Methyloferula stellata AR4: one gene and its partner. The main gene of each other region encodes a partner of the protein of the gene in region 2 in a complex. Links are inferred from orthologs where the notes say so. Each region holds a gene or a part of one and is shown on either strand. Other genes may lie near its edges.

Evidence for each region.
Region 1: the proteins of carA (region 2) and carB are in contact, whole or in part, in a solved structure (PDB 1KEE), measured with the Escherichia coli proteins. The link is inferred for Methyloferula stellata AR4 from one-to-one orthologs.

The regions. Positions count from the first base shown.
Region 1 is NZ_ARWA01000001.1:819,777-830,864, reverse strand. The notes cover bases 3,043-6,893. They hold carB (carbamoyl-phosphate synthase large subunit), read right to left. Parts: upstream 6,567-6,893; coding sequence 3,243-6,566; downstream 3,043-3,242. Other genes in these bases: A3OQ_RS0104155 (DUF2237 family protein), read right to left, coding at 6,724-6,893; greA (transcription elongation factor GreA), read right to left, coding at 3,043-3,066. In the rest of the region: A3OQ_RS0104180 (ethanolamine ammonia-lyase subunit EutB), read left to right, coding at 1-1,151; ethanolamine ammonia-lyase subunit EutC, read left to right, coding at 1,148-1,894; A3OQ_RS0104170 (HigA family addiction module antitoxin), read left to right, coding at 2,123-2,422; more of greA, read right to left, coding at 2,590-3,042; more of A3OQ_RS0104155, read right to left, coding at 6,894-7,125; A3OQ_RS0104150 (methyl-accepting chemotaxis protein), read right to left, coding at 7,613-9,298; A3OQ_RS0104145 (pyridoxal phosphate-dependent aminotransferase), read right to left, coding at 9,454-10,656; A3OQ_RS0104140 (glycosyltransferase family 87 protein), read left to right, coding at 10,829-11,088. UniProt on the Escherichia coli protein: Large subunit of the glutamine-dependent carbamoyl phosphate synthetase (CPSase).
Region 2 is NZ_ARWA01000001.1:1,566,498-1,576,594, forward strand. The notes cover bases 4,687-7,546. They hold carA (glutamine-hydrolyzing carbamoyl-phosphate synthase small subunit), read right to left. Parts: upstream 6,782-7,546; coding sequence 5,591-6,781; downstream 4,687-5,590. Other genes in these bases: hisS (histidine--tRNA ligase), read left to right, coding at 4,687-5,418; A3OQ_RS0107685 (MFS transporter), read left to right, coding at 6,960-7,546. In the rest of the region: A3OQ_RS0107660 (glycogen/starch/alpha-glucan phosphorylase), read left to right, coding at 1-1,702; A3OQ_RS0107665 (L,D-transpeptidase), read left to right, coding at 1,886-2,656; A3OQ_RS0107670 (DUF2076 domain-containing protein), read right to left, coding at 2,885-3,664; more of hisS, read left to right, coding at 3,814-4,686; more of A3OQ_RS0107685, read left to right, coding at 7,547-8,132; A3OQ_RS0107690 (FAD-dependent oxidoreductase), read left to right, coding at 8,321-10,097. UniProt on the Escherichia coli protein: Small subunit of the glutamine-dependent carbamoyl phosphate synthetase (CPSase).

The DNA of each region.
Region 1 (11,088 bases), 750 kb from region 2 along the record:
TCGACAGCCATGACGCGTCGGCCTTCGCGACGATAGGCACGCTCACTGTCGGCGCATTCCGCGATTGGCTGCTGTCCGATGAAGCCACAACTGAGGCGCTCAAAGGGCTCGCGTCCGGCATCACGCCCGAGATGGCAGCGGCCGTCTCCAAGCTCATGCGCAATCAGGATCTGATCCTCGCCGCGCGGAAAATCTCGAACGTCACGAGGTTCCGCACGACAATCGGCTTGCCCGGCCGCTTGTCGGTGCGCTTGCAGCCAAACCATCCGAGCGACGACGTTGCGGGCATCGGCGCTGCCATCCTCGACGGGCTGATGTATGGCTGCGGCGATGCCTGTATCGGCATCAACCCCGCGACCGACAGTGCCGCGCGGGCGCTCCTATTGTTGGAGCGTGTCGATGAATTGCGTCAGCGCTTCGATATTCCGATCCAATCCTGCGTGCTCGCACATGTCACGACCACATTGCAGGTGATGGAAAAGAACGGCCCGGTCGACCTCGTCTTTCAATCAATCGCTGGCTCGCAAGCCGCCAATGATGCATTTGGTGTGAGCCTCGCCATGCTCGATGAAGCGCATGAAGCCGTCCGTGCAACCGGCCGCGCGAATCCCGGCGCCAATCTCATGTATTTCGAGACCGGCCAGGGCGCGGCGCTGTCCGCCGAGGCGCATCATGGCGTCGATCAGCAGACGATGGAGGCGCGCGCCTATGCGGTCGCGCGCCACCATCGCCCGCTTCTCGTCAATACGGTCGTCGGCTTCATCGGCCCGGAATATCTCTACGACGGCAAGGAAATCATTCGCGCCGGATTGGAAGATCATTTCTGCGGCAAGCTCATGGGCCTGCCGATGGGCGTCGATGTTTGCTACACCAATCACGCCGAAGCCGATCAAGACGACATGGACACGCTTCTGACCCTGCTCGGCGTCGCCGGCTGTACTTACATCATGGGCGTGCCCGGTGCCGACGACATCATGCTCGGCTATCAATCGACCTCCTATCACGACGCGCTTTATGCGCGCCGTGTGCTCGGTCTGCGGCCTGCGCCGGAATTCGAAGCCTGGCTCATGCGCATGGGGATCATGGACGACAAAGGCCGCGTGCGGCCGCGGCTCGAAGGCGGCGCAGCGAAACTATTGGGATCGTCATGAGCAATGAAGACCCTTTCGGTGACGCTTGGGCGCATTTGCGGCGCGCGACAACGGCGCGCATCGCGCTCGGCCGAACCGGCGATTCGCTGCCGACGCAACGTGTGCTCGAATTCGCACTCGCTCATGCGCGCGCCCGCGATGCCGTGCATGCGAGCCTCAATATCGAGCGCCTCATAATGGAACTTGGTGACCCTTCACCGATCGTCGTGAAAAGCCAAGCGGAAAACCGCGCGCAATATTTGCAGCGCCCGGATTTCGGGCGGCGTCTCGCGCCAGACAGTCGCGCTCGTCTTCATCCGGGGCCTTACGACGCCGCTTTGGTGCTGGCCGATGGGCTCTCGGCGCAGGCCTTGCAAACGCAGGGCGCAGCGCTCGCAAAATTGATTGCCGCATCGCCGGCGTGGCGCTTCGCACCACCCGTCATCGCGCAGCAGGGCCGCGTCGCACTCGGCGACGAGATCACCGAAGCGCTTGGAACATTGCTCGTCGTGGTGCTGATCGGCGAGCGGCCGGGCTTGTCCGCCAGCGACAGTCTCGGCGCCTATATCACTTATGCACCGAGGGCGGGCGTCAGCAAAGATTCAAACCGTAATTGCATCTCGAACATCAGGCCGGATGGTCTCTCGCTTGAAGACGCGGCAAAGCGCATCCTGGCCATGATCGGGCTCGCCCAAAAGCTGAAATGCACCGGCACGCTGTTGAAGGAAGACGACGCGCTGGCGCTCGACGGCGGATCGGCCTGAGGCTTATCTAACGGAACCTGTTGCGTTATAAATGATGGCACGTCACATTGGCGTGCGAACCCTCTCCCAGCGGGAGAGGGTGGTCAGCGGAGCTGACCGGGTGAGGGGTTACGACCTCCCGCCAAAGACCGTAACCCCTCATCCGGCCCGACTTCGTCGGGCCACCTTCTCCCACTGGGAGAAGGGTCGCTCACATCGATCGAAGAACCTAAAAGCGCGAGAGCGAAGATGGCGAAGGCTCCGAAACATCCCGGCCGCATCCTGCAAGATCAATATCTCTCCGATCTCGGCATGAACGGCAGCCAGCTCGCCGCCGCGCTTAAAGTATCGGGCGATCTGATCAGCACGATCTTGCGCGGCCAGGCGCCGGTCGATGCCGACCTTTCTATAAGGCTGGGACTTTATTTTTCGAAGGAGCCGAATTATTGGCTCAACCTTCAACAGGCTTTCGATCTCGCCAAGGCGCAAGCCGAGAACGATTATTCGGGGATCGAGAAACACCCCGGCATCGTCGCGTTTTTTCCGTGAGGACGAATCATCTGTCGTGCCGTCATGCTCGGACTTGATCCGCGCATCCAAGAATGCTTTCTAAAGTCGGCAGCTCAGCGTTTAACCCCGGCCGCCTGGATGCGCGGATCAAGTCCGCGCATGACGCTCCGAAAGATTGGTCCTATTGGGAATAGGTTTCAGCCGATTTACTGAAACGCGACGTTCAAAATCTCATAGCTCTTGCCGCCGCCGGGCGTATTCACTTCAACAGTGTCGCCGACCTTCTTGCCGATCAGCGCGCGGGCCGTCGGCGAGGTGATGGATACACGTCCCTTTTTCACATCGGCCTCGCTCTCGCCGACGATTTGATAGATCTTCTTTTCCTCGGTATCCTCGTCGATCAAGGTCACGGTCGCGCCGAACATAACGGTCGTGCCGGAAAGTTTCGTCACGTCGATGACTTCGGAGCGCGACAGCTTGTCCTCGAGCTCGGCGATGCGGCCCTCGTTCAAGGATTGCGCCTCCTTGGCGGAATGATATTCGGCGTTTTCGGATAGGTCGCCGTGAGAGCGCGCTTCGGCGATGGCCTGGATGATCCGGGGCCGCTCGACCTGCTGGCGCTGCTTCAATTCCTCTTCGAGGGCGCTATGGCCACCCGGCGTCATCGGAATCTTGTCCACCATCGAAATCTCTTTCACCGCTCTATTGATGGGCTTTTAGCCCCGTTTCAGCTTCCGCGCTCCGTCCTATTCGGATACCCCGGCATCCTGATCGGTCAAATGCCGCGAGCCGAGTCTTGCTGCGACCCGTTGGAGTGAACTCCAAACCTGCCGCCGCTGCGCGATTTTCGCAAGAAAATTCAGGTGAAATAGTCCTGAAGGGCGCGCACTTCGAGATCACCCGCCACATAGGCCCTTATCCCCTGCGAGGCGGCAATCGCTCCTGCCAGAGTGGTGTAGTAAGGCACCTTATGCAAGAGGGCAGCGCGGCGCAGCGAGCGCGAATCGGCCAGCGCCTGCGCCCCCTCCGTCGTGTTGAACACGAGCTGGATCCCGCCGTTTGTGATCGCATCCACGACATGCGGCCGCCCTTCGGAAACTTTGTTGATTTTTTGGGCAGGAACGCCCTCGCTTTCGAGGAAACGCGACGTGCCGCCTGTCGCCTTGATCTTGAATCCGAGCTCGACGAGAAGCCTGATCGTCTCGAGCATGCGCGGCTTATCCACATCCCGTACCGAGACGAAGACGGTCCCGGTCTTCGGGACCTTGGTGCCGCCGCCAAGCTGGCTCTTGGCAAATGCGATCGCAAAGGAGCGGTCGAGCCCGATGACCTCGCCGGTCGAGCGCATTTCCGGGCCGAGAACCGTATCGACGCCCGGGAACCGCGCGAAGGGAAACACGGCTTCCTTGACGCCGACATGATCGCCCTTCATCGGCTTCAGGCCAAAAGACGCGAGCTTCTCGCCGGCCATCAGCCGCGCCGCGATTTTGGCGATGGGCATGCCGATCACTTTGGCGACGAAGGGCACGGTGCGCGAGGCTCTGGGGTTGACCTCGAGCACATAGATCTCACCCTCTTTCAGCGCATATTGCACGTTCATGAGGCCGCCCACATTCAAGGCCAGAGCGAGCTTCCGGGTCTGCTCCTCAAGCCGCATGAGCATGTCGGCGGACAGCGAGCGCGGCGGCAGAGAGCACGCGCTGTCGCCCGAATGAATGCCGGCTTCTTCGATATGTTCCATGATGCCGCAGACGAAGACGTCCTCGCCATCGCACAGGGCATCGACATCGACCTCGACCGCATCCGATAAATAGCGGTCGAAGAGCAAAGGATTATTACCGAGCACCGTATTGATCTGCCCGGTCTTGTCGTTTGGATAGCGCGCCTTGACGTCGGAGGGCACGAGGCCCGGCAAGGTGCCGAGCAGATAATCATCGAGCGCCGCCTGATCGCGGATGATCGCCATCGCGCGGCCGCCGAGCACATAGGAAGGCCGCACGACAAGCGGCAGATCGAGTTCGGCTGCGATCAGCCGCGATTGCTCGACGGAATAGGCGATGCCGTTCTTCGGCTGTTTCAACCCGAGCTTGTCGAGAAGCCGTTTGAAACGGTCGCGGTCCTCGGCAAGATCGATCGAGTCGACGCTGGTGCCGAGAATGGCGATGCCTGCCTGTTCGAGACGATGCGCGAGCTTCAAGGGCGTCTGTCCGCCGAATTGCACGATCGCGCCCTTGAGCGTGCCGCTTTCTTGTTCCTTGGCGAGGATTTCGAGCACGTCTTCCGAGGTCAATGGCTCGAAATAGAGCCGGTCCGACGTATCGTAATCGGTCGAAACCGTTTCCGGATTGCAATTGATCATGATCGTCTCATAGCCTTGCTCGCGCAAAGCGTAAGAGGCATGACAGCAGCAATAATCGAACTCTATGCCCTGGCCGATACGATTGGGGCCGCCGCCCAGCACGACGATTTTTTCCCGCGCGGAGGGATATGCCTCGTTGGCCGCATGGCCGGCGAAGGGCGTCTCATAGGTCGAATACATATAGGCGGTGGGCGAAGCGAATTCCGCCGCGCATGTGTCGATGCGCTTGAAAACCGGATGCACGTCGAGCCTTTTGCGCTCGGCCGCGACATCGGCCTCGTTCAGATGCGCCAAGCCCGCAAGCCGCGCGTCGGAGAACCCCGCAGCCTTCAACAGACGCAGATTGGCTGCGTCTTTCGGCAGGCCATATTTCCGCACCTTGTCTTCGAGATCGACGATCTCCTGCAGGCGCTCGATGTACCAGCGATCGATCTTGCAGGCTTCGTAGATTTCGTCCTGGCTCAGCTTATAGCGCAGCGCCTGCGCGACGGTGAGGAGGCGGTCGGGCGTCGGGCGGCCGAGCGCGGCGCGCACGGCATTCTTGTCGTCGCCTGCGCCGACATTTTCGATCTCGATCTCGTCGAGGCCGTTGAGGCCGATTTCGAGCGAACGCAGCGCCTTTTGCAGACTTTCAGCGAAAGTCCGGCCGATCGCCATGACCTCGCCGACGGATTTCATCGCCGTCGTCAGAATAGGCTCGGCGCCGGGAAATTTTTCGAAGGCGAAACGCGGGATTTTCGTGACGACGTAATCGATCGAAGGTTCGAAGGAAGCCGGCGTCGCGCCGCCCGTGATGTCGTTTGCGATCTCGTCCAGCGTGTAGCCGACGGCGAGTTTCGCCGCGACCTTGGCGATCGGAAATCCCGTCGCCTTGGAAGCGAGAGCCGAGGATCGCGACACACGCGGATTCATCTCGATCACGATCATCCGGCCGTTCTCGGGATTGACCGCGAATTGCACATTGGAGCCGCCGGTCTCGACGCCGATCTCGCGCAATACCGCGAGCGAGGCATCGCGCATCACCTGATATTCCTTGTCGGTGAGCGTCAGCGCGGGCGCGACCGTGATCGAATCGCCCGTATGCACGCCCATCGGATCGATATTTTCGATCGAGCAGATGATGATGCAATTATCCGCCTTGTCGCGGACAACCTCCATTTCATATTCTTTCCAGCCGAGCACGCTTTCCTCGACCAGAACCTCGCTCGTCGGCGAGGCGTCTATGCCGCGCTCGATGATCTCGATGAATTCGGTCTTGGTATAGGCGATGCCGCCCCCGGTTCCGCCCATGGTGAAGGATGGGCGGATGATCGCCGGCAGGCCGATATCGTCCAGGATGTCGAGCGCTTGCGTGAGCGTCTTGATCTGGTGCGAACGCGGCGTCGAAAGGCCGATGCGCGTCATGGCCTCGCGAAACCGCTCGCGGTCTTCGGCCATGTCGATTGCGTCCGCCGTCGCACCGATCATCTCGACGCCGAAATCGTCGAGCACGCCCATTTTTTTCAGCGAAAGCGCGCAATTCAACGCAGTCTGTCCGCCCATGGTCGGCAGCAGCGCGAAGCCGCCCGGCACGGCATAGCGTTCCTTGGCGATGATCTTGGCGACAACGTCCGGCGTGATCGGCTCGACATAGGTGCGGTCCGCCATATCCGGGTCGGTCATGATCGTCGCCGGATTGGAATTGACGAGGACGATGCGATAGCCTTCCGCGCGCAAGGCCTTGCAGGCCTGCGTTCCCGAATAGTCAAATTCGCAGGCCTGTCCGATGATGATCGGACCGGCGCCGATGATCATGATGGTCGCGATATCGGTGCGTTTCGGCATGGTCTCCGTATAATCTTCGCAGTGGCTTTGCGCATGGGCCGCCTTCCGAGAGGGCCGCCTTACGGCCACCTCAGGTAAGGGCCAAGTTTAAGATGCTCTTGTGCTGAGGAGTGCGTCCCGAAATATCGGCATAAGCGCGCTGTTCCAGCAATACCGTTCAAGAAAGATCGATGGCGTAACGTTTCAAGTCTTCAAGCGCACAATATTCGAGCGCACCTTCATGCGTGGCGCGCAGGACGACGCGCGGCATCTTGCCCGCCATGAAGGCTTGCTGCCAGCGCGCCGCGACGAGGCACCAGCGGTCGCCAGGCTTCAGGCCGGGAAACCCATATTGCGGCAGCGGCGTCGAAAGATCATTGCCTGCCTTTTTCGAGAAGGCGAGAAATTCCTCCGTCGTCACGACGCAGACCGTGTGGCTGCCGGTGTCCTCCAACGACGTATCGCAACAACCGTTGCGGTAATATCCGGTCAAGGGATCGAAGGAGCAGCTTTCCAGCGGTTCGCCGAGCACATTACGCGAGGGCCGGCGTCCGCTCCCGCCGGTATCATCCCTTAACATTCAATCCCCGCTTAAGCTTAAGATCGACAGAGGCACCCGCCCCGCCAGGGCTACAGGCCAACCGGCAGAACATACCCCGTATCAATAAGTTAAAGATATCCGCTCCGGAAAGCCGATCGCCCTTCCGAGGAACATGCTCAGGCCAGAAAACCAGATTTAGCGGGGCGCGACAACCCCGCTGTCATTTTAGAGCAAAATGCGCCGGCCTTCATTTCTTCCTGTGACTGTGACCGTAAAAACACAGACAGATGAAAGGCCCTCTGCTACAGAATAGGGGCTGACGACGCAGAAACCGGTCGGGGGATAACGGTTTCATTTCCGCGGACGCGGGCGAATGGGTGGCAAGAGCCCGGTTCCATAGATTTGGAACCGGGCTTTCTTGCATCTAAAACCCATATTCCACTCTGGCATGATCAATCGCGCTGCGAATATTTGTTTAAGCGCATGATCCTTATCCAAAAAGTCTGCAACTTTTCGGGATCATGCTCTAGGCAGCGATTTTTTCACAAAATTCATGCGACCGGCTGAGCAGGCGTTCGGCCTGCTCAGATAATTCCTGCGTCGCCGACAGCATGGCTTCCGCGACGCGCTGCGTCTCTCCCGTCGACAGACAGACATCGTAGATGACGTCGGACACATGCTTGGCATTCAGGACGACCGAATGGACGCAGCCCGTAATATTGCGTGTCGCCTGTTCTCTTTCGCCATGCGCGGACTCGAGCACGCTGGCCATTTCGCCGATCTGGCCGATCCCGTCGACCGTGACGTCGATGGCATTGACCACCTGATCGGTCGCGCCTTTCACGGCCGCGAGCTGCCGCGCGATATCCGCCGCCGCATGCGAGGTCGCGTGGGCAAGATGCTTCACCTCGGCCGCCACAACGGCAAATCCCCGTCCGAGTTCACCGCAACGCGCCGCTTCGATCGTCGCGTTCAAGGCGAGAAGATTGATCTTATAGGCGACGTCGGAGATGAAGTCGGCGATCTTGCTGATCGCGTCGACGGCGCCGACGAGCTCATGCGCGCTTTGCGATGTCGAGCGGCCATCCGTGACGGCTTTGATCGCGATATGCGTCGCGTCCAGCAATTGTTCGTTCATGGTGCCGACGGTTCCGGACAATTGCGTCGAGGAATGCGAAAGCGAACCGACCGTCTCGATCGTTTCGGCTGACACCTTCACCACGGTCTGCGCCTGGAGATCGGTTTCGATCGCCCGGTCACGCATGAAAGTCGCGCTTCTTTGCAATTCACTGCTGGCGCCGGAAACGATCATGATCGCTTCCATCACATCCTTGCGGAAAATTTCGGCGACACGGCGCCGTTCCAAAATCAAAGCCCGGTCGGCCTCCGCCCTCGCCGCCACGTGATCTTCTTCAAGCTTGCGTGTGAACAAGGCAGTGTCGCGAAACACGGTGAGCGCTTGGCTCATGACGCAGATTTCCTCGGCATAGCCGCGGTCAGAAATTTGAACGTCGAGATGCCCGTCGACTATGGCCCGGGTCGTATCGGCCAGCCTTCGAAGCGGGCCGGCAATGCCGAAGGCCGCCCAAAGAATCGTGCACACAAAGATCGTCACATAGCCCGCGGCGATCACCTCGACCGTGGACAGCAATTCCACCGACTGCACATGCTGGGTGAATTCTACATAGTCCTGCGCCGCGCTCCCGAGCGCGTTGGAGAGATGATTGAGGCTCGCATCGAGATCGTCGCGCAACGGGCTGAAGCGATATTCGAGCTGGAAGTCGCGCGGTTCCGTCTCCGCTGTCTGCGCGGAGCTGACGAAATGCCGCACGAAGGCGAGCATCTTTTCAAATCGGGCTTCGATACCGGATAGATCATGCGCCGTCTGAGGATCGTCAGTGGCGACGTTCTGGAGCCAATGCCGGAAGCGCCGCTCTTCCTGGACGATCGTCTCCCTGATGTCTTTCAACTGCTCGGCATCGGCGGTCTGCGCGCGATAGGCAAGCGCCGCGAAAGCCGCCGCCGAACCTTTGGCCTCGGCAAGAGCCAGACGCGATGGAAATTGCTGCTCTATGATCCGCGCATTGGCCTTTTGCAGATCATTGATCTTCATCCAAATCACAGCCGCGCCGAACCCCGACAACAAAGCGAAGGCAATCGCGAGCAAAGCGAATTGATGGATGAGTTTGAAATGAGCGAGAAAGCGGCGCACGAGTTTATGAACCAGCGAATATCGCTCGTTTTACGAAGCTTAAGCTTAAAATTGAGTTAGAAAGCGAGTCATCGAAGCGTCACACAAGCGCGGCGTTTGAGCGCGCACCGAGTTGCATTTCCAGATTCTGCAATCGCGTTTCGCATGGATCACATTCAATTGAGCGACGCGCAAAAGCGCTGGATCTTGGTGCAGGCGTCTTCAAGCACAGAGGTCGAGGTCGCATAGGAAATGCGGAAATTCGGGCCGAGACCGAAGGCGGATCCCTGCACGACGGCGACTCCTTCCATCTCGAGCAGCGCCGAGACGAAATCTTCGTCGCTCGCGATTACCTTTCCGTCCGGCGTCTTCTTGCCGATCGCTTCGGCGCAAGACGGATAGACATAGAAGGCGCCTTCCGGCGACGGGCATTTCAAATACTTTGCTTGATTGAGCATCGAGACGACGAGATCGCGCCGGCTCTCGAATATTTTGCGGCGCTCCGCGATGAAATCCTGCGGGCCCGTCAAAGCTTCGACGGATGCCCATTGCGCGATCGAACAGGCGCCCGAGGTTTGCTGACCTTGCAGCATGTCCATCGCCTTGATGAGAACATCGGGCCCCGCCGCATAGCCGATGCGCCAGCCGGTCATGGCATAGGATTTCGAAACGCCGTTCATCGTCAGTGTGCGATCGATCAAAGCGGGCTCGACTTGCGCCGGCGTGGTGAAGGTGAAATCGCCATAGGTCAGATGTTCGTAAATATCGTCCGTCAGCACCCAGACATGCGGGTGGCGCAAAAGCACATCGGTCAGTGCTTTCAATTGAGCCCGCGTATAGGCGGCGCCGGACGGATTCGACGGCGAATTCAATAAAAGCCATTTCGTCTTCGGCGTGATGGCGCGGTCGAGGTCTTCCGCCTGCAGCTTGAATTCATGTTCCATCTTCGTTGGAACGATGACCGGCACGCCGCCTGCAATGGCAACCATATCCGGATAGCTGACCCAATAGGGCGCCGGAATGATGACTTCGTCGCCCGGATTGACCGTCGCCAGAAAGGCGTTGAACAGAATATGCTTGCCGCCGGTACCGACGATCGTCTGCGACGGCTTGTAGTCGAGCCCGTTCTCGCGTTTGAATTTTTGCGCGATCGCTTCGCGCAAAGGCTGGATACCGGCAACCGGCGTATATTTCGTGTCACCCCGCTCGATCGCCGCGATCGCCGCCTTCTTGATATTGTCGGGCGTATCGAAATCCGGCTCGCCGACCGAGAGCGAAATGATGTCGCGCCCGGCGGCTCTGAGGTCGCGCGCCTTCTGCGTCACCACGATCGTCGCGGAGGGTTTCACGCGCAGCAAGGCATCGGCGATAAAGGCCATCGAAAAGAACTCCGGTTGAGGGGGTGGCAAGATTTAGCGCCTGAAGCCGGGCCGCGCTAGTCAAGCGATCGCGAGCATTCCCAAAGAAAGACCGCGAGTTTCCGCTACCGGCAAGGCGAAATTAAGAGACTGCGCTCTATTGCTGTCTCGCGCGACCGCTGCGGGATGTCTCATGACCCTGAGCCTGAAATCCGGCCTTTGGCTGACAGAAGCAAGGCTTCGGATCTATCCGATCCTTCTGCTGGCAATGTTTGGCTGCGCAATCGTCCTTCTGGTCGCGACCACACGGGACGGACACGACCGCTTCGGCCGCCCGCTCGGCCCGGATTTCAGCGAGATCTGGGCGGCGGGCCAGGAGGTCCGCGAAGGCCAGGCGGCGAGCGCCTATGACACCAAGGCTCATACGGCAAAACAGGCGGAGCTCTTCGGCCC
Region 2 (10,097 bases):
TTTCAACCAGGGCGATCATTTAGGCGCCATGGCCGCGCGCGACACGGCCGAAGCCATCTCGGATGTGCTTTACCCGAGCGACGACAATCCGGCCGGCGAGGAACTGCGCCTGCGCCAGGAGTTCTTCTTCACCTCGGCCTCGTTGCAGGATCTTTTGCAGAGGCACATCGCGACTTTCGGTGACATCGCAAGCCTTCCCGACAAGGCAGCCATTCATCTCAACGATACGCATCCAGCGCTCGCCGTCGCCGAGCTGATGCGGCTTTTGCTCGACGAGCATCATGTGGCTTGGGAAGAGGCCTGGCGCATCACGTCGCAGACGCTGAATTACACCAATCATACGCTTTTGCCGGAAGCCTTGGAGACGTGGCCGGTCGCGCTTCTGGCGCGCCTGCTGCCGCGCCATCTCCAGATTATTTACACGATCAATTACGATCATCTGAAATCTCTGCCCGACGGTTTGAAGGCGCCGGAGTCCATCGCGGCTTTATCCCTCATCGAAGAGAGAGGCGAGCGGCGCGTCCGTATGGGTCATCTCGCGTTTGTGGGGTCGCGCCGGATCAATGGCGTCTCGGCTCTGCACACCGATCTTCTGCGCCGCACGGTCTTTCACGATCTAGATCGGGCCTACCCGGGGCGCATCGTCAATAAGACGAACGGCATTTCGTTTCGCCGCTGGCTGCATGAAGCCAATCCGGCGCTGACGAAGCTGCTCGTCGAGACCGTGTCGCCGACGATCCTCGACGATCCTTCGCTCTTGCGCAAGCTCGAGGCTTTCGCGGACGATCCGGCTTTTCATGCAAAATTGCGCGCGACGCGACTGGCGAACAAGGAGGCTCTTGCAAAACGCATTGGCGCGCGGCTCGATATTCACCTCGATCCGCAGGCGCTCTTCGACGTGCATATCAAGCGCATCCATGAATATAAGCGCCAGCTTCTCAACATCATCGAAGCGATCGCGCTCTATCTGGAGATCCTCGATAAGCCCGGCTTCGCTGCTGTGCCGAGAGTGAAGATTTTCGCGGGCAAGGCGGCGGCAAGCTATTGGCATGCGAAATTGATCATCAAGCTTGCCAATGCCGTCGCCGATGTCGTCAACAAAGATCCGCGCATCGGCGACAGGCTGAAACTCGTCTTCGTCCCGAATTATAATGTGAGCATCGCGGAAGCGATCATTCCTGCCACTGATCTCTCCGAGCAGATCTCGACCGCCGGGATGGAAGCGTCCGGCACGGGCAATATGAAGCTTGCCTTGAATGGTGCCTTGACGATCGGCACGCTCGACGGCGCCAATGTCGAAATCCGCGAGCATGTCGCCGCCGACAATATCTTCATCTTCGGCGCGGTGACCGAAGAGATCGCGCAAAAGCGTAAGTCGGGATTCACGGGCGCGGAGGCCAAAGCGGCTTCCCCGCGTTTGGCGCGCGCGCTCGATGCGATCGCGGCGGGTGTTTTCTCGCCCGACGACAAAGGCAGGTTCAAGCCATTGCTCGATGCAGTGCTGGGCTATGATCCTTTCATGGTGGTGGCGGATTTTGACGCCTATTGGGACGCGCAGCGCAAGGTCGATGCGCTTTGGAACGAGCCCGAGCATTGGTGGCGCGCGGCGACCCTCAATATTGCGCGGATGGCATGGTTCTCATCCGACCGCACGATCCGCGAATATGCGGACGAGATCTGGCGCGCGAAAACCTTGCCTTAACCGCGTTTCGAAGTCAGGCGTTTACCCTGTAAATTGTCGAAATCTATACCTTAAACAACACGTTAGGGCGATGCTAACCACGTCTCGTCAGGCCCTGATAACGTTACTCCCTTAAGGTTACCACGTCTTGAGTTGAGGCATCGGTTCAACGCCATGCCTCGCGTAACAGCGTGGAAGCGTCTCATGTTCTCTCGATTCCCTTTTGCCTCTCTCATCGGGCTGTCGCTCGTGGCGGCGCCCTTTGCGGCTCATGCCGATCCGCATGTGATTTCCGGCCTCGGGCCGCGTCAGGCCCAGCCTTATAACGATCCCTCCGCGGAGATGGCCGCGCCGCCTCAGCAAAGCGCGCCCGGCAATTATGGCGGCGGCTTTCTCGAATTGCTGATGACCGGCCGCAATCCGTCGCCGGGCTATATGCCGGGGCCGCGTTCGATGAATGCGCCCGCGGGGTCGGCCTCGCAGATGACGGCCTATGCCGATCCGCAAGGCGGTGCGCCGCGCCGCGAGATCGATCCGGTCTATCAGCGCCAGGAAGTCGATTATTCCGGCAAGGAACGGCCGGGCACGATCGTCATCGACACGCCGAACAAGTTCTTATTCTACGTGGAGCCGGGCGGCCGCGCCTTGCGCTACGGGATCGGCGTCGGACGTCCCGGATTTGAATGGTCGGGCATCAAGACGATCAGCCGCAAGGCCGAATGGCCGGATTGGACGCCGCCTTCCGAAATGCTGCTGCGCCGTCCCGACCTGCCGACCCATATGGCGGGCGGTCCAGAGAATCCGCTCGGTGCCCGTGCGCTTTATCTCGGCTCGTCGCTCTATCGCATTCACGGCACCAATGAGCCCTATACGATCGGCACCAATGTGTCGTCAGGCTGCATCCGCATGATGAACCAGGACGTCGAAGACCTTTACACGCGCGTGAAGATCGGCACCAAAGTCATCGTGATGTAAGCGGCCGCGGGGCGCCCCTTCTCCCGCTTGCGGGAGAAGGTGTCATGCGAAGCATGTGGATGAGGGTAGGCTGGGGCGAGGCGCAAAACGTCGTTCCTCGCCTCGTTTTTTGGGTGCTGGTCTATGACGATATAGGATGTGGGAGCTTCTCGACCCCTCATCCGACCCTCGCTGACACGAGGGCCACCTTCTCCCGCAAGCGGGAGAAGGGACACCCGCACTTTGCGATCAAGCGTCGCTGGAATAATCGTCGGAATAGTCTCCGGCGTCCTGCTGGTCGTCTTGATCCTGATCGGCGTCCTGCTGCGCATCCTGGGCGCGCAACGCTGAGCCGTCATCGTTGTAATAATTATTGACCACGGTCTCGCGGCTGCCGCCTAAACCGCCGCCGAGACCGCCCAACCCATCGGCGATGCCGAGGCTGTTATTATGGCCGCCCATCAGACCCCGGATCGAATCGGCCAAGAGCACACCGCCGGCGACACCCGCCGCGGCGCCCAAGGCACCCTTCAGGAAGCCGCCGCTTTGCGGCGCTCCAAAGCCGCCCTGAGGCTGGCCGCCCCAAGGCCCGGCCGGCGGCGCGCCAAAGCCGCCTTGCGGCTGCTGCTGCTGGCCCCACGGGCTTTGCGGAGGTGGGGGAGGAGGCGCATTATAGCCCTGCGACTGCTGCCAAGGACTGCCGGATGGCGGCACGCTCGACCGCGGCGGCGGGTTGCCGCCGCCGAAAAGCGAACCCAAACCGCTCAAAAAGCCGCCGCCGCCCGCGGGCTGGCTCGCCTGCTGCTGGAGGTCGCGTACTTCCGCTTCGAGCTGCTGCAAGCGGTCATTCGCCGCGCGCAAAGCCTGTTCCTGTACAAGGACTGTCTGCGCCAAAAGATAAGGCGCATAAGGCTGGGCGCGGACAGCGTCATCGATGAGAGCTTCGGCTTCGCGGTCGCGTGGATTGGCGGCAGCGCCGCGCACGCGGTCAAACAGGCCGATCAGCAACTGCCGTTCTTCGGGTGACATGGGATTCTCCCGGTTAAAGAGGCGGAGAGATTCCGCCGCGAAAAAATATGGGGAGCGATCTGGGCGGCTCCAAGGCCCGCCAGGGTGATGATTACTTGTCGGCGGGGCCAAGCCCCCCTAAGACATCTGCCAAATCAAGGCTTCATGACATGACCGAACAAAAAAAGATAAATCCGCGCGCCAGCGCAAAACTGCCGCGCGGCCTCGCCGATCGCGGTCCGGCCGAGCTCGCCGCGACCCAGAAGATGCTGAATGTGATCAAGGCCTCCTACGAGCTTTATGGCTTCGAGGCGGTCGAGACGCCGTTTATCGAATATACCGAAGCGCTCGGTAAATTCCTGCCGGATCAGGACCGGCCGAACGAAGGCGTGTTTTCGTTCAAGGACGATGACGAGCAATGGCTGTCGCTGCGCTATGACCTGACCGCGCCGCTCGCGCGTTATGTGGCCGAAAATTTCGATAAATTGCCGAAGCCTTACCGCAGCTATCGCGCCGGCTATGTGTTTCGAAACGAGAAGCCGGGGCCGGGCCGTTTCCGGCAATTCATGCAATTCGATGCCGATACGGTTGGCGCCGGCTCCGTCGCGGCGGACGCCGAGATCTGCATGATGGCGGCGGATACGCTGGAGAAGCTTGGCATTAAGCGTGGCGATTACGTCATCAAGGTCAACAACCGCAAAGTGCTCGATGGCGTGCTGGAATCGATCGGGCTTGGCGGCGAGGAGAATGCCGGACGCAGGCTCACCGTGCTGCGCGCCATCGACAAGTTCGACAAGTTCGGCGTCGAGGGCGTCAGGCTCCTGCTTGGCACCGGCCGAAAGGACGAGAGCGGCGATTTCACCAAGGGCGCCGGGCTCAATGGTGAGCAGATCGAAGGCGTGTTGACGATGATGGAATCGCCATCGGAAGTCGAAAGCATCGCCGCGGATAAAATTCCGGAAGGCGAGATCAAAGACTATATCGTCTTCAATCGCTGGAAGGACGGCGCGGTTTTTTATGCGAAGCCGGATCACAGGCGCACGCTGAAGACGTTGCGCGAGAAATTCGGCGACAACGCCATCTGTGCCCAAGGTATCGACGAACTCGAAGCCATCATCGATCTCACCAAGGCGAGCGGCTTTGGCGAAGGCCAGATTATGGTCGACCCTTCCGTCGTGCGCGGGCTCGAATATTACACGGGTCCCGTCTTCGAGGCGGAACTCACGTTCGAAGTGCAAGGCGAGGACGGCAAGCCGATCCGTTTCGGTTCGGTCGGCGGCGGTGGCCGCTACGACGGGCTCGTCGGACGCTTTCGCGGCGAGAATGTGCCGGCGACGGGATTTTCCATCGGCGTGTCGCGACTCTTCGCGGCACTTCGGGCGATCAATTCGCCCATTGTCACGAGCGAGGCTGCGACGGGGCCGGTGATTGTGCTGGTGCTCGATCAGCCCGAGATCGCGCGCTACCAGGGTTTCGTCTCGAAACTCCGCGCGGCAGGCATAAGGTCCGAACTTTATCTCGGCGCGTCGGGCATGAATGCGCAATTGAAATATGCCGACAAGCGTTCATCGATTTGCGCCGTCATCCAAGGCTCGAACGAGCGCGAGAAGGGCGAGGTCTCGATCCGCGATCTTGTGCTCGGCGCCGAGCTCGCCGCTTCGACCAAGGACCGCGCGGATTATCTCGAGCTCCGCGCCAAGGCGCAATTCACGGTGACGGAGGAGAGACTCGTTGAGGCCGTGCAAGAGGTGCTGGCGCGTCATAAGCTTGCTTGAAAAAGCAAAACCCTCGTGCTTCGAGGCGAGGCCCTTTGGGCCTCTCCTCAGCATGAGGGTTTGAGGGTCGAGCACACAGCTGCCCTCACCCTGAGGTGCGAGCAATAGGGTGTTGCGAAGCGACGCCCGTCGCAAGCAACACGCTTGGCGAGCCTCGAAGGGCGAGGGGCGGCTACGCGCCCTTCGCTTCCATCAGTGCCGCGAAGCGCGCAAAGAGATAATGGCTATCGCGCGGGCCGGGCGAAGCCTCCGGATGATATTGCACGGCGAAGGCCGGGCGATCCGTCAGCTCGAAGCCGCAATTCGATCCGTCGAAAAGCGAGCGATGGGTTTCCTTTGCGTTCGACGGCAGGCTCGCGGGATCGACCGCGAAACCATGGTTCATCGACACGATCTCGACCTTGCCGGTGGTGAAATCCATCACTGGATGATTGGCGCCATGATGGCCTTGATGCATTTTCATGGTCTTCGCGCCGACGGCGAGCGCCAGCATCTGATGGCCGAGGCAAATGCCGAAGGTCGGAATTTTTTGCGCGATCAGCGCTTGGATCACCGGCACGGCATAAGCGCCGGTCGCGGCAGGATCGCCAGGTCCGTTCGAGAGAAAAACGCCGTCCGGCTTCAGGGCCAGAATCTCTTCAGCCGAGGTCGTCGCGGGCACGACGGTCACGGCGCAGCCGACATCTGCGAGCAGCCGCAAAATATTGCTCTTGATGCCGTAATCGACCGCGACGACGCGAAATTTGTTGTGGCCGCTCTGTCCATAGCCGATCTCAGGCAGCCAGGTGGTGCCTTCCCATTCGCGCCGTTCGGGGGCCGAGGCCTCGGGCACCAGATCCATCCCGACGAGGCCGGGCCATCCGGCGGCTTTGGCCTTCAAACCTTCAAGATCGAAGGCGCCATCGGGCGAATGCGCGATGACGGCATTGGGCATGCCTTTCTCGCGAATGAAGGCGGTGAGCGCGCGCGTATCGATGCCGGAAAGCCCGATGATGCCGCGCCGCTTCAGCCAATCGTTGAAATGCTCGCGCGAGCGATGATTGGACGGCCCTGTGACCGGCGCATGGACGATGACGCCACAGGCGCCGGACGATACAAGACCTTCGACATCTTCCTCATTGGCGCCGACATTGCCGATGTGCGGAAAGGTGAAGGTGACGATTTGGCCGGTATAGGACGGGTCTGTCAGGATTTCCTGATAGCCGGTCATTGCGGTGTTGAAACAGACCTCGCCGACCGCTTCGCCGATAAAGCCGAAACCCATGCCTTCGATCACGGTCCCATCGGCGAGAATCAAAAGCGCGGTGGCAATCGGGTCGGCCCAGCCGTCGTCTGCCGCCGCCATCGTTTGGTCGTCCGTCATTCCGATCCTTCTGCTGAGGTGCTGAGGGACTCTGAACCCTGCGCCAGTCTACTTAAGGAGAAAGCCGCTCAAACGCCAGAGGTCGAGCCGATTTCGCGAAAGCTTGACGCGATTTTTCCCGCCAACCGTGGTTCAAAGCGGCGATAAGCGGGCGGGGGTGCTCCGAGAGGGTTAAAATATGAGTTTGGCGCCGGCTGCGCTACGGACATTCGCTTTCGCGGCGGGCGTATCGGTTGCCAATTTCTATTATGTGCAGCCGCTCCTCGTCGATATCGGCAAAAGCTTCGGCCTCAATGAAGCCGTCATGGGCCTCGTGCCGACTTTGACGCAGTTCGGCCTTGGATTGGGCGTGCTTTTGCTGCTGCCCCTGGGCGATGTGATCGACAACCGGCGCCTTGTCTCTTGCGCCATCGCCTTGCAGGCTGTGGCTCTCCTCGTGATGGCCACGGCGTCGAACCTCATCCTTTTTTTCGGCGCCGCCATGGTGATGGGGTTTACCGGCATCACCTCTTATCTGCTGGCGCCTTATGTCGCGCATCTCGCGCCTGCCGCCGAGCGCGGCCGCGTCATCGGGCTTCTGGCGCGCGGCGGGATCATCGGCATTCTTCTGGCGCGCACGGTCAGCGGCCTCATCGGCTTTTACATCGGCTGGCGTTCCGTCTATCTCCTCGCGGCGCTGGCGATGCTGGCGCTGCTTTGGCTGTTGCGCCGCTATATGGTGCCGCTCGCGCGCCCGACGACGACGCCCTATCACCATCTGCTTCTGTCTTTGGTCAAGCTCGTCCGCAACGAGCCGGCGGTGCGACGGACGGTCTTTACACAGGCGCTGAACTTCGGATCTTTCAATAGTTTATGGCTTGGTCTCAGCCTCTATCTCGAAAGTCCGGCTTTCGGTCTCCATAGCGACAGCGTCGGCATGTTCGGCCTTTTGGGCGCGGCGGCGGCGCTTGCCGCACCGCTCGCCGGACGGTTCGTCGACCGCAAAGGCCCGCAGGTGACCTTGCGCTTCGCGCTGGCGCTGACGGTCATCGCATGGGTGGTCATGGCGCTTCTGCCGAACATGATCGGGATCGTCGCCGGGATCATTCTCGTCGATCTCGGCGCCACGGCGAGTGATGTCTCGAACCGGACGATCCTGTTTCGCTTGCATCCCGATATCCGGACGCGGCTCATGGCTGTCTATAGTATAGGCATGTTCTTCAGCGGTGGAATCCTGTCGTTGCTGACGACCATTCTCTGGGCCCACTCCGGATGGCTCGGGGTCTGCCTGCTCGGCCTTGCGGCAACAAGTCTCGCCTTTCTCGCCAATCTGCGCGCGCCCAGCGCGCCGCATGATGGCTATGGCGATTAAAAATCGTGCAGATGGCCGGATTCCTGGCTATCTCCTAATCCATATGTGCTTGTGGCTTGTACCGAAACCACTGAGTTTGATACATTCCAACCTAGCACGGGGCTATTTGTCGCAAATCCCCTTCCATGAAGCATTTCGGACCTTCGGTCTCGCACCGAACGGTCTCTCTTTGAAAACGGGCATCATAAATGGCGCATAAGCTTCAACTCGGAATGGGCTTCACATTTGAGCAGCTCTATAAGGTCGACGGACTGGCCGCGATCGATCAGGCGTTCATCGCCTATCTGGCCGAAGCTGATGCAGCCCTGCACAATCGTCTCGTGACCGGACGTGCCGATCCGTCGGCGCTCGAGCACAAAGAAGAATCCGCGCTGATCGTCGATGCGGCGCCGCATGTCGAGGATTTCATCGGGCGTCTCTTTGGAATCTCCGGCGAGATTTCGGCGATGCAGGCGCGCCACAATGAGCTGGCTGCGATCTATACGGTGAAGCGGCTCTTCGTGCAGCGCCGCGCGATCAAGGGCGTCTCGGCCGAAGAGGCCGAGGAAATCGATGGGGCCGTGGTCACGGCGGAACTCGAAAAACTGTTCGGCGAGCCGATCACCGAATTGAGCTACGCCAAGCATGTCCAGAACTGGCTCGACAATGACGGCGACGAAGCCGCGCTCGACCTCGCGGCGCGCTATGCCGCCTGGGCGACGCTCTCGCAGGCCGGCAAGGCTTCGCATAAATCCTGGGTCCTCTTCCGCGTGCCGCATAAGCTCGACGCGTCGCATCTCGTTCCGATCGAGACGGAGGTCATCGACGGCGTCGCGCAGGCGCGTCTGCCGAAGGATCGCTGGCGCCATCGCGAAGGCTTCGCGCTGACCGATCACGGCATGGATATGCGCGGCGCGCTCGATCAGGCGAACTACTGCATCTGGTGCCATCCGCAGGGCAAGGATAGCTGCTCCACCGGCTTGAAGGATAAGGAGACGGGCGCGTTCAAGGGCAGCGCCTTCGGCGTGCCGCTTAACGGATGTCCGCTCGAAGAAAAAATCTCCGAGATGAATCTGACGAAGACGCGCGGCTTCGTGGTCGGCGCGATTGCGATCGCCACCGTCGATAATCCGATGTGCGCCGGCACCGGCCACCGCATCTGCAACGATTGCATGAAGTCCTGCATCTATCAAAAGCAGGAGCCGGTCGATATTCCGCAGATCGAGACCGAGACGCTGAAGGATCTTCTGTCCCTGCCTTGGGGCTTCGAGATCTATTCGCTTTTCACCCGCTGGAGCCCGCTCAATCTGCGCCGCCCGGTGCCGAAGGTTTCAACCGGCTATAAGGTGCTCGTCGTCGGGCTCGGGCCGGCGGGCTATACGCTCTCGCATCATCTGATGAACGACGGTCATACCGTCATCGCGGTCGACGGATTGAAGATTGAACCGCTCGATCCGGCTTTGTCGGGCGTCGACAAATACGGCAGCCGCGTCCCGTTCGAGCCCGTCTTTGACGTCAAGAGCCTGATCGAACCTTTGGAGAGCCGCACCAGCGCCGGCTTCGGCGGCGTCGCGGAATATGGCATCACGGTCCGCTGGGACAAAAACTTCCTGAAGATGATCCGGCTGCTGCTGGAACGCCGCAGCCAGTTCACCATGATCGGCGGTGTTCGCTTCGGCGGCACGATCGGCATCGACAAGGCTTTCGAGCTTGGCTTCGATCATATCGCGCTTTGCGCGGGCGCGGGACGCCCGACCGTCATTCCGATGAAGAACGGCTTGGCGCCCGGCGTGCGTCAGGCCTCGGACTTCCTGATGGCGCTGCAATTGACCGGAGCCGCCAAAGCTGACTCGATTGCGAATTTGCAGATCCGCCTGCCCGTCGTGGTGATCGGTGGCGGCCTCACCGCGATCGACGCAGCGACGGAGGCGCTCGCCTATTATCCCGTGCAGGTCGAGAAATTCGTCACCCGCTACGAGACGCTCA